Linked DNA regions of Quadrisphaera setariae. The protein of the gene in region 2 binds, or shares a complex with, the protein of the main gene of each other region. Links are inferred from orthologs where the notes say so. Each region holds a gene or a part of one and is shown on either strand. Other genes may lie near its edges. The genes, in order: rpsJ and nusB.

Region 1 (5,694 bases), on a different replicon or contig from region 2:
CAGTACGCGAAGGTCCAGCTCAAGTTCGAGCCCCTGGACACCTCCGACGGCCAGATGTACGAGTTCAAGAACGCCGTCACCGGCGGTCGCGTGCCCCGCGAGTACATCCCCAGCGTCGACGCCGGCATCCAGGACGCGATGCAGCTCGGCGTGGTCGCCGGCTACCCCCTGGTGGGGATCAAGGCCACCCTGCTGGACGGCGCCTACCACGAGGTCGACTCCTCGGAGATGGCGTTCAAGGTCGCTGGGTCGATGGTCCTCAAGGAGGGCGTCAAGAAGGCCGACCCGGTGCTCCTGGAGCCCGTGATGGCCGTTGAGGTGCGCACGCCCGAGGACTACATGGGCGACGTCATCGGTGACCTCAACTCCCGCCGTGGCCAGATCCAGGCCATGGAGGACATCAGCGGCGCGAAGATCGTGCGTGCGCAGGTCCCGCTGTCGGAGATGTTCGGCTACGTCGGCGACCTCCGGTCGAAGACCCAGGGCCGGGCCGTCTACACCATGACGTTCGACAGCTACGCCGAGGTCCCGCGCAACGTGGCCGAGGAGATCATCAAGAAGGCCCGCGGCGAGTGACCTGCCGCTAGCGGCAGGGCGTTCGTTAGCATCATCGACAGACAGATCTCGAGGAGGAACACCCAGTGGCCAAGGCCAAGTTCGAGCGGACCAAGCCCCACGTCAACATCGGGACGATCGGGCACATCGACCACGGCAAGACGACGCTCACCGCGGCGATCTCCAAGGTCCTGCACGACAAGTACCCGGACCTGAACCCCTTCACGCCGTTCGACCAGATCGACAAGGCGCCGGAGGAGAAGCAGCGCGGCATCACGATCTCGATCGCGCACGTCGAGTACCAGACCGAGTCGCGCCACTACGCGCACGTCGACTGCCCCGGGCACGCCGACTACATCAAGAACATGATCACCGGCGCGGCTCAGATGGACGGCGCGATCCTCGTGGTCGCCGCCACCGACGGCCCGATGCCGCAGACCAAGGAGCACGTGCTCCTGGCCCGCCAGGTCGGCGTCCCCTACATCGTGGTGGCGCTGAACAAGGCCGACATGGTCGACGACGAGGAGATCCTCGAGCTCGTCGAGATGGAGGTCCGCGAGCTGCTGTCCTCCTACGAGTTCCCGGGTGACGACCTGCCCGTCGTCCGCGTCTCGGCGCTGAAGGCGCTCGAGGGCGACGCCGAGTGGGGCGAGAAGCTCCTCGAGCTCATGGATGCGGTGGACTCGTCCATCCCGCAGCCCGAGCGCGAGGTCGACAAGCCGTTCCTCATGCCCATCGAGGACGTCTTCACGATCACCGGCCGCGGCACCGTCGTGACCGGTCGCATCGAGCGCGGCATCCTCAAGGTCAACGAGACCGTCGAGATCGTCGGCATCAAGACCGCGTCGCAGTCCACGACCGTGACCGGCATCGAGATGTTCCGCAAGCTGCTCGACGAGGGCCAGGCCGGCGAGAACGTCGGTCTGCTGCTCCGCGGCCTCAAGCGCGAGGACGTCGAGCGCGGCCAGGTCGTCTGCAAGCCGAAGTCGATCACCCCCCACACCGACTTCGAGGCGCGCGTCTACATCCTGTCCAAGGACGAGGGTGGCCGTCACAACCCGTTCTACTCGAACTACCGTCCGCAGTTCTACTTCCGGACGACCGACGTCACCGGCGTCATCACGCTGCCCGAGGGCACCGAGATGGTCATGCCGGGCGACAACACCGAGATGACCGTGGCCCTGATCCAGCCCATCGCCATGGAGGAGGGCCTGCGCTTCGCCATCCGCGAGGGTGGCCGCACCGTGGGCGCCGGCCAGGTCGTCAAGATCATCAAGTGATCTGAGCCCCGCGAGGGGCCAGGCCGCCGCGAAGGGCCCGGGAGCACTGCTCCCGGGCCCTTCGTGCTGTCCGGTACCGGGTGTTCGCCAACCATCCGACCGTGCCGAGCGGAGCTCGGCGGTCTGGCCCCGCTCGGCCCTGGCCAGCGGATTGGACCGCCGAGGGTCTCGTCTGGCAAGATGGGCGGGTCGTTCGGCGTGCGCGCCCCTCGCTCTTGGCGGGGGGCGCCCCGCTGCGGACCTCCAACGGGTCAGCACAGCGGATCGCCGGCGCTCGGGCAACCGGGCAAGACAGCAGACCTCCACAGGTGGCAGCGCGCCAGTGCGCTCGGGGAAGGGCGACACGCCCGACCTCGGGGGCCGGTGGCCGCCCCGTGGCACAGCGGGACGAGAGAGGGACGGGCCATGGCGGGACAGAAGATCCGCATCCGGCTGAAGTCGTACGACCACGAGGTCATCGACAGCTCCGCGCGCAAGATCGTCGACACGGTCAGCAACGCCGGCGCGACGGTGGTCGGCCCCGTGCCGCTGCCGACCGAGAAGAACGTGTACGTCGTCATCCGCTCGCCGCACAAGTACAAGGACAGCCGCGAGCAGTTCGAGATGCGCACGCACAAGCGTCTGATCGACATCATCGACCCGACGCCGAAGGCGGTCGACTCGCTGATGCGCCTCGACCTCCCCGCGGACGTCAACATCGAGATCAAGCTCTGAGCCTGGTCACGGAACAGACAGAGCTGCGAGGAGAACGACGATGAGCACGACCACCGACGCGCGCCGCCGCGTCGCGGGCCTGCTGGGCACCAAGCTCGGGATGACCCAGGTCTGGGACGAGGCCGGTCGCCTCGTGCCCGTGACCGTCATCCAGGCGGGCCCGTGCGTGGTGACGCAGGTGCGCACCCCCGAGACCGACGGCTACGACGCGGTCCAGATCGCCTTCGGCGCGATCGACCCCCGCAAGGTCAACAAGCCGCTGTCCGGCCACTTCGAGAAGGCCGGCACCACCCCCCGCCGCCACGTTGCCGAGCTGCGCACGCCCGACGCCGGGCAGTACTCGGCCGGCCAGGAGCTGACCGTCGAGCTGTTCAGCGCCGGCCAGCGCGTGGACGTGGGCGGAACGACCCGCGGCAAGGGCTTCGCCGGTGTCATGAAGCGCCACGGCTTCGCCGGTGTCTCGGCCAGCCACGGTGCGCACCGCAACCACCGCAAGCCGGGTTCCATCGGTGGCTGCGCCACCCCCGGCCGCGTCTTCAAGGGCCTGCGCATGGCCGGCCGCATGGGCGGCGAGCGCCAGACCACGCAGAACCTGCTCGTCCACGCCGTCGACGCCGAGCGCGGCTACGTGCTCGTCAAGGGCGCCGTCCCGGGCCCGCGCGGCGCCGTCGTCGTCCTCAAGACCGCGGCCAAGGCCGCTCAGGAGGGCTGACCACCATGACCACCACCGAGACCCTGGACACGGCCCCCGCCGACCGCACGGTCGACGTCATCGGCCCCGACGGCTCGGCCGCCGGATCCGCGACGCTGCCGGGCTCCGTCTTCGACGTCCAGACCAACGTCCCGCTGATCCACCAGGTCGTGGTGGCCCAGCTGGCTGCTGCCCGCCAGGGGACCCACGCCACCAAGACCCGCGGCGAGGTTCGCGGCGGTGGCAAGAAGCCCTACAAGCAGAAGGGCACCGGCCGCGCCCGTCAGGGCTCGACCCGCGCTCCGCAGTTCGCCGGCGGTGGCACCGTCCACGGCCCGCAGCCGCGTGACTACAGCCAGCGGACCCCCAAGAAGATGAAGGCGGCCGCTCTCCGCGGTGCCCTCTCCGACCGGGCGCGCCACGCGAGGGTCCACGTCCTCTCGGCCGTCGTGGCCGGCGAGGCCCCCAGCACCAAGAGCGCCATCGGGCTCCTCTCGGGGCTGTCCGAGCGCAAGCAGCGCCTCGTGGTGCTGCAGCGCGGTGACGAGCTGAGCTGGAAGAGCCTGCAGAACGCTGCTGGCGTCCACCTGCTCTTCGCCGACCAGCTGAACACCTACGACGTCCTCTGCTCGGACGACGTCGTCTTCACCTCCGGCGCGCTGGAGGCCTTCCTGGCCGGCGCCACCCGCAGCGAGGAGGCCGCTCGATGAGCGAGACGCCCACCCCCGCGACGAGCACGGCCAGCGTGTTCGCCGCCGTCGGCAAGGACCCGCGCGACGTGCTCGTCGCCCCGGTCGTGTCCGAGAAGAGCTACGCGCTGCTCGACCAGGGCAAGTACACGTTCCTGGTCGACCCGCGTGCCAACAAGACCGAGATCAAGGTCGCCGTCGAGAAGGTCTTCGGCGTCAAGGTGGCCTCGGTCAACACCCTCAACCGCGAGGGCAAGAAGCGCCGCACGCGCACGGGGACCGGCAAGCGCAAGGACACCAAGCGCGCCGTCGTCACCCTGCGCGAGGGCACCATCGACATCTTCGGGGGAGGGGCCTGACATGGGCATCCGCCAGTACAAGCCCACCACGCCGGGCCGTCGTGGCTCCTCGGTCGCTGACTTCGTCGAGGTCACCCGCAGCGAGCCCGAGAAGTCGCTCGTCCGCCCGCTGCCCAAGAAGGGCGGCCGCAACTCCAGCGGTCGCATCACGACCCGCCACCAGGGCGGCGGCCACAAGCGCGCCTACCGCGTGATCGACTTCCGCCGTCACGACAAGGACGGCGTGCCGGCGACGGTCGCTCACATCGAGTACGACCCCAACCGCACGGCGCGCCTGGCGCTCCTGCACTACGTGGACGGGACGAAGCGCTACATCCTGGCGCCGACCCGTCTCAAGCAGGGTGACCGCATCGAGAACGGCCCCGAGGCCGACATCAAGCCGGGCAACAACCTGCCGCTGCGCAACATCCCCGTCGGCACCGTGGTGCACGCCGTGGAGCTGCGTCCCGGTGGCGGCGCCAAGATGGCCCGCTCGGCCGGCGCCTCGATCCGCCTGGTGGCCCGCGAGGGCGGGACCGCCCAGCTGCGCATGCCGTCCGGTGAGGTCCGCACCGTCTCGGTCGAGTGCCGCGCGACGGTCGGCGAGGTCGGCAACGCCGAGCAGTCGAACATCAACTGGGGCAAGGCCGGCCGCATGCGCTGGAAGGGCAAGCGCCCGACCGTCCGCGGTGTGGCCATGAACCCGATCGACCACCCGCACGGTGGTGGTGAGGGCAAGACCTCCGGTGGTCGTCACCCGGTCAGCCCCTGGGGCCAGGCCGAGGGTCGTACCCGCCGTCCCGGCAAGGCCAGCGACCGCCAGATCGTCCGTCGGCGCACTGCCGGCAAGAAGCGCTGAGGGAGTAGCTGAGCCATGCCGCGCAGCCTGAAGAAGGGCCCCTTCGTCGACGACCACCTCGCCAAGAAGGTGGACGCCCAGAACGAGAAGGGCACGAAGAACGTCATCCGCACGTGGTCGCGCCGTTCGATGATCATCCCGGACATGCTCGGGCACACGATCGCCGTGCACGACGGCCGCAAGCACGTGCCGGTGTTCGTCACCGAGGCGATGGTCGGGCACAAGCTCGGCGAGTTCGCCCCCACCCGCACCTTCCGCGGGCACGAGAAGGACGACCGCCGGGGCCGTCGCCGCTGACGCAGGTCAGCAGGTGACGAACTCCCCGACACAGCCGAGACACGAGGCAGGACGAGACATGGAAGCCAAGGCGCAGGCGCGGTACGTCCGCGTGACGCCGCAGAAGGCGCGGCGCGTCGTGGACCTGATCCGCGGACGCCGTGCCAGCGAGGCGCTGGCGGTGCTGAGCTTCGCTCCGCAGTCGGCCAGCGAGCCGGTGCTCAAGGTCGTGCAGAGCGCGATCGCGAACGCCCGCGTCAAGGCCGACCGCGCGAGTGAGGCCTTCGACGAG
Region 2 (5,754 bases):
CCTGGTGGGGGGCCTGCGGGTCGGCCGAGACGGCCTCCAGCTCCACGAGGCTGCGGCTGCCCAGGCCGTGCGCGGTGACGCGCTCGAAGGGGCGGCCGGAGACGACCGTGGAGACGTAGGTGCCGGTCACCGTGCGGGCGGCCCGGTCAGCCGCAGCCGGGTCGGTCGCGGTGCCGGTCGTGAGGCCGTCGGCGTCGCTGCCCACCCACTGCTCGCCCGCACCGGCCGGCAGCGGGGCGGGGGCGGACAGGGCCGGCAGGTCGCCGGTCCCGGCGGCCTGCTGCGCGGCGCGGCGGCGCCAGGCGCGGAGCATGAGCCACCAGATGACGGGGACGAGGGCCAGCAGCACGAGGCCCGCGATCACCTGGTCCACGAGTCCCCCTGCGCGTCGAGGCCGGTGGCGGGACGCGGGGTGGCCAGGGCGCCGTCGAGCACGGTGGGGTGCCCGCCGTAGAAGGTCGCCACCACGCGGCCGGGCAGCTCGCGGCCGGCGAAGGGGCTGTTGCGGCCCTTGGTGGCCATGGCGGCCGGGTCGACGGTCCAGCGCGCGGTCGGGTCGAGCAGGACCACGTGGGCCGGGTCTCCGGTGGCGAGCCCCCCGCCCTGGCCCGCCACGCGGCCGATGCGGGAGGGGGTCTGCGACATGACGCGCGCGACGCCGGCCCAGTCGAGGTGGCCGGGCTCGACGAGGGCCTGCACCACCACGGACAGGGCCGTCTCCAGGCCGGTCATGCCCATGGCGGCGGCGGACCACTCGCAGTCCTTGTCCTCCACGGGGTGGGGGGCGTGGTCGGTGGCGACGACGTCGATGGTGCCGTCGGCCACGCCGGCGCGCAGCGCGCGCACGTCGTCGTCGGACCGCAGCGGCGGGTTGACCTTGTAGACGGGGTCGTACCCGCGGACCAGCTCGTCGGTGAGGAGGAGGTGGTGGGGGGTGACCTCGGCGGTGACGTCGACGCCGCGCTCCTTGGCCCACCGCACGATCTCGACGGACCCGGCGGTGGAGACGTGGCAGACGTGCAGCCGGGAGCCGACGTGACCGGCGAGCAGCACGTCGCGGGCGATGACCGCCTCCTCGGCGACCGCGGGCCAGCCGCGCAGGCCGAGCACGCCGGACAGCGCCGACTCGTTCATCTGCGCCCCCTCGGTGAGGCGCGGCTCCTGGGCGTGCTGGGCGACGACGCCGTCGAACGCCTTGACGTACTCCAGCGCGCGGCGCATGAGGACGGCGTCGAAGACGCACTTGCCGTCGTCGGAGAAGACGCGCACGCCGGCGGCGGAGTCGGCCATGGCGCCCAGCTCGGCGAGGCGCTCGCCCGCGAGGCCGATCGTCACGGCGCCGACGGGGCGCACGTCGCACCAGCCGGCCTGGCGGCCCAGCCGCCACACCTGCTCGACCACACCGGCGGTGTCGGCGACCGGTGCGGTGTTGGCCATGGCGTGCACCGCGGTGAAGCCGCCGAGCGCGGCGGCGCGCGTGCCGGTCTCGACGGTCTCGGCGTCCTCGCGGCCCGGCTCGCGCAGGTGGGTGTGCAGGTCCACGAGGCCCGGAAGGGCGATGAGGCCCTCGGCCTGGACGGTGCGCGCGCCGTCGGGGGCGGTCAGGGACCCGGCGGCGCCGGTCTCCGCGATGGTGCCGTCGCGCAGCAGCAGGTCCGCGGGCTCGCCGCCGAACGGGCGGGCACCCGTGATGAGGGTGGTCTCCATCAGTCCTCTTCTCCGGCGAGCAGCAGGTAGAGCGCGGCCATCCGCACCGCCACGCCGTTGGTCACCTGCTCGACCACGCGGGAGCGCGGCCCGTCGGCGGCCTCGGCGGTGATCTCCAGGCCGCGGTTCATGGGCCCGGGGTGCAGCAGCTGGGGGTTCGGTGTCAGCGCTGCGAGGGCGGCCATCCGTTCCGCCGTCACCCCGTAGCGGCGCGAGTACTCCCGGGCCGAGGGGAAGTACGCGGCGTTCATGCGCTCCAGCTGCACGCGCAGGGCCATCACCGCGTCGGGCGCCTGCTCCAGCGCGGCGTCGAGGTCGTAGGAGACCTCGCACGGCCAGGTCTCCACGCCCAGCGGCAGCAGCGTGGGCGGGGCCACGAGCGTCACGCGGGCGCCGAGGGTGTGCAGGAGGCGCACGTTGGAGCGGGCCACCCGGCTGTGCAGGACGTCACCGACGACGACGACGCGCCGCCCGGCCAGGTCCGCCCCCGCAGCAGCACCCAGCTCACCACCGCCCACGAGGTGGCGGCGCAGCGTGAACGCGTCCAGGAGCGCCTGGGTCGGGTGCTCGTGGGTGCCGTCGCCGGCGTTGAGCACCGCTCCGGAGGTCCACCCCTTCTCCGCGAGGCGGTGCGGGGCGCCGGAGGAGGCGTGGCGGATGACCACGGCGTCGGCGCCCATCGCCTGCAGCGTCAGCGCCGTGTCCTTGAGGCTCTCGCCCTTGGAGACGCTGGAGCCCTTGGCGGAGAAGGTGATGACGTCGGCCGAGAGGCGCTTGGCAGCGGTCTCGAAGCTGAGGCGGGTGCGGGTGGAGTCCTCGAAGAAGAGGTTGACCACCGTGCGGCCGCGCAGCGCGGGCAGCTTCTTGATCTCCCGCTGCTGGGTGGCGGCCATCTGCTCGGCCACGTCGAGCAGGCGCACGGCCTGCTCGCGGGACAGGTCGGCGGCGGAGAGCAGGTGCCTCACGCGGCGTCCCCGGTGGTCGAGGGGCTCGACTCGATGACCACCTCGTCGGCGCCGTCGGTCTCCTCCAGCCGCACGAACACCCGCTCGGAGGTGGACGTGGGCAGGTTCTTGCCCACGTGGTCGGCGCGGATCGGGAGCTCGCGGTGCCCCCTGTCGACCAGCACCGCCAGCCGGACGGCGCGGGGACGGCCCAGGTCGGACAGGGCGTCCAGGGCGGCGCGGACGGTGCGTCCGGAGTAGAGGACGTCGTCGACGAGGACCACCGTGGTGCCGTCGATGCCGGCAGCGGGCAGCGTGGTGGGCTCGGGGGCGCGGGTGGGGTTCCGGCGCAGGTCGTCGCGGTGCATCGTCACGTCGAGCGAGCCGGTGCAGGCGACGGCGTCGAAGCCGGGCTCGACCTGGGCCAGCCGCTGGGCGAGGCGCCGCGCGAGGTGGGTGCCGCGGCGCGGGATCCCCATGAGCACGAGGCCCTCGGGTCCCTTGTTGCGCTCCAGCAGCTCGTGGGCGATGCGGGTCAGCGCGCGGGAGATCTCCGCGGCGTCGAGGACGGTCGCCGCGTGCGCGGCGGGGACCTCGGTGGTGGAACCGGTGGTGGGGCGTGCTTCAGCCATGCTCGTGACTCACTGACTCCTTCCCCGCCTCACAGGACGGAGGTTGAAGGACGTCGGTTCTCAGGTGCGGCTCCGACGGTACTGCACGCGGGAAGATCCGCGGTCCTGGGCCGTCCGCCGTCCGGTGGGCCGCCGACCGCAGCGGGTGCAGCTCTGCGACGCTGTGCGCAGGAGGCGGTGCCACCGTCCGTGACCGTCGCCGTCGGTCGTCGATAGTCACTCTGGGTGAACAGTTACTGCCTGTGACGTCGATGGAGTTGACCTGGAGGTCACTCCCCGTGACGATCACTGTCAGTTGAGAAGCGTGTACAGCACTGAGAGAGGGGACGGCATGTCGGAGGAAGGATCGGGCTACGCCAAGGCGCTCGGCAGCCGGCTGCGCGCCATCCGCACCCAGCAGGGCCTGTCCCTGCAGGGCGTGGAGCAGCGCTCCGGCGGGCAGTGGAAGGCCGTGGTGGTCGGCTCCTACGAGCGCGGCGACCGAGCGGTGACCGTCCAGCGCCTCGCCGAGCTGGCGGACTTCTACGGCGTGCCGGTCTCGGCCCTCCTGCCCGACGGCGGCAGCGCAGGTCACAGCGAGCCCCCGCCCAAGCTCGTGCTCGACCTGGAGCGCCTGCAGTCGGTCCCCTCGGAGAAGGCCGGCCCGCTCGCGCGCTACGCCGCCACCATCCAGAGCCAGCGCGGCGACTACAACGGCAAGGTGCTCTCGATCCGCTCGGACGACCTGCGCGCCCTCGCCGTCATCTACGACCTCCCGCCGCAGCAGCTGGCCGAGGAGCTCATCAGCTGGGGCGTGCTCGACCCCGATGCCCGCCGCGCCGTCGCGCAGAACGGCTGACACCGCTCCGACGGCCCGCCGCTGGTCACGCAGCGAGACGAAGACCCCCGCACCGGATCCCGGTGCGGGGGTCTTCTGCGTCGCCTGCGATCACCAGCTGTGACCGGACCGGGACGGCACCGGGTTGTGCCAGGTGCGGCGGACCGGCGTCAGCTGTCGACGAGGCCCGGCTTGAGGTCCATGAGCCGGCTCAGCAGCCCGTTGACGAACGCCGGCGACTCGTCGGTGCTCAGCTCGGAGGCCAGCCCCACGGCCTCCGACACCGCGACGGCGTCGGGGACGTCGTCGCACCACAGCAGCTCGAACACCCCGATGCGCAGCAGGTTGCGGTCCACGGCGGGCATCCGGTCGAGCTCCCAGCCCTGCGAGTAGGTGGTCAGCAGCTCGTCGATGCGCTCGCGGTGGGCCTGGACGCCCTCGACGAGGTCCAGGCTGTACTGCGGCACCGGGACGTGACCGCTGGCCAACCGGTCGGCGGCCAGGGTGACGGGGTCGAGCCGGCGCTGCTCGGCCTCGAAGAGCAGGTCGAGGGCCCGCTTGCGGGCCTTGGTCCGTGCAGCCACGTCAGCGGCGGTCCGTCGTCGTCGTCCTGGTCAGCAGCTCAGCTGACCCGGCCGAGGTAGTCCCCGGTGCGGGTGTCGACCTTGACCTTGGTGCCGGTCTCGAGGAACAGCGGCACCTGGATCTGGTAGCCGGTCTCGACGGTGGCGGGCTTGGTGCCGCCGGTGGAGCGGTCGCCCTGCAGGCCCGGCTCGGTGTACGTCACCTCGAGCACCACGGAGGTCGGCAGCTCGACGTACAGCGGGGTGCCCTCGTGGACGGCGACGATGACCTCGGCGCTCTCCAGGAGGAAGTTGGCGGCGTCGCCGACGGTCTCCTCGGAGACGGTGATCTGGTCGTAGGTGTCCGAGTCCATGAACACGAAGTCGGTGCCGTCGCGGTAGAGGTACTGCATGTCGCGCTTGTCGACGGTGGCGGTGTCGACCTTGGTCCCGGCGTTGAACGTGCGGTCCACGACCTTGCCCGAGAGCACGTTCTTCAGCTTGCTGCGGACGAACGCGCCGCCCTTGCCGGGCTTGACGTGCTGGAACTCGACGACGGACCACAGCTGTCCGTCGAGGTTGAGCACGAGGCCGTTCTTCAGGTCGTTCGTCGATGCCACGTGCGGAGATGTTACCGGGACCGCGGCGGTGCCCCTGACGACAGCGATCTCACGCGCTGATGGCGGAGTAGGCCGCCGCCATCAGCGAGGGGTCGGGGCCCTCCAGGCGGCTGGGCCTCGCGACGTCGTCGAGCACGACGAAGCGCAGCAGGTCGCCGCGGGTCTTCTTGTCGCGCTTCATGCCCTCGAGCAGCTGCGGCCAGCGGTCGCCCCGGTAGGTCAGCGGCAGGCCGACGGCGCCGAGCACGCTGCGGTGGCGGTCGACCACGACGTCGTCGAGGCGGCCGGCGAGGCGGGCGAGCTCGGCGACGTAGACCATCCCGATGCTCACCGCGGCGCCGTGGCGCCACTCGTAGCGCTCCACCAGCTCGATGGCGTGCCCGAGGGTGTGCCCGTAGTTGAGGATCTCCCGCAGGCCCGACTCCCTGAGGTCCTGGCCCACCACGTCGGCCTTGACCTGCACGGCCCGCT

Evidence for each region.
Region 1: the proteins of nusB (region 2) and rpsJ are in contact, whole or in part, in a solved structure (PDB 3D3B), measured with the Escherichia coli proteins. The link is inferred for Quadrisphaera setariae from one-to-one orthologs.

What each region holds. Positions count from the first base shown.
Region 1 is NZ_VKAC01000001.1:103,712-109,405, forward strand. The notes cover bases 1,178-3,894. They hold rpsJ (30S ribosomal protein S10), read left to right. Parts: upstream 1,178-2,240; coding sequence 2,241-2,549; downstream 2,550-3,894. Other genes in these bases: tuf (elongation factor Tu), read left to right, coding at 1,178-1,835; rplC (50S ribosomal protein L3), read left to right, coding at 2,590-3,261; rplD (50S ribosomal protein L4), read left to right, coding at 3,267-3,894. Outside these bases: fusA (elongation factor G), read left to right, coding at 1-576; more of tuf, read left to right, coding at 642-1,177; more of rplD, read left to right, coding at 3,895-3,950; rplW (50S ribosomal protein L23), read left to right, coding at 3,947-4,288; rplB (50S ribosomal protein L2), read left to right, coding at 4,290-5,126; rpsS (30S ribosomal protein S19), read left to right, coding at 5,142-5,423; rplV (50S ribosomal protein L22), read left to right, coding at 5,482-5,694. UniProt on the Escherichia coli protein: Involved in the binding of tRNA to the ribosomes. Part of the processive rRNA transcription and antitermination complex (rrnTAC). The complex forms an RNA-chaperone ring around the RNA exit tunnel of RNA polymerase (RNAP).
Region 2 is NZ_VKAC01000002.1:150,699-156,452, reverse strand. Bases 2,978-5,754 are described here. They hold nusB (transcription antitermination factor NusB), read right to left. Parts: upstream 4,685-5,754; coding sequence 4,271-4,684; downstream 2,978-4,270. Other genes in these bases: aroB (3-dehydroquinate synthase), read right to left, coding at 5,333-5,754; efp (elongation factor P), read right to left, coding at 4,723-5,283; bldD (transcriptional regulator BldD), read left to right, coding at 3,615-4,121; pyrR (bifunctional pyr operon transcriptional regulator/uracil phosphoribosyltransferase PyrR), read right to left, coding at 2,978-3,283. In the rest of the region: FMM08_RS03940 (PH-like domain-containing protein), read right to left, coding at 1-373; FMM08_RS03935 (dihydroorotase), read right to left, coding at 361-1,707; FMM08_RS03930 (aspartate carbamoyltransferase catalytic subunit), read right to left, coding at 1,707-2,672; more of pyrR, read right to left, coding at 2,669-2,977. UniProt on the Escherichia coli protein: Part of the processive rRNA transcription and antitermination complex (rrnTAC). The complex forms an RNA-chaperone ring around the RNA exit tunnel of RNA polymerase (RNAP).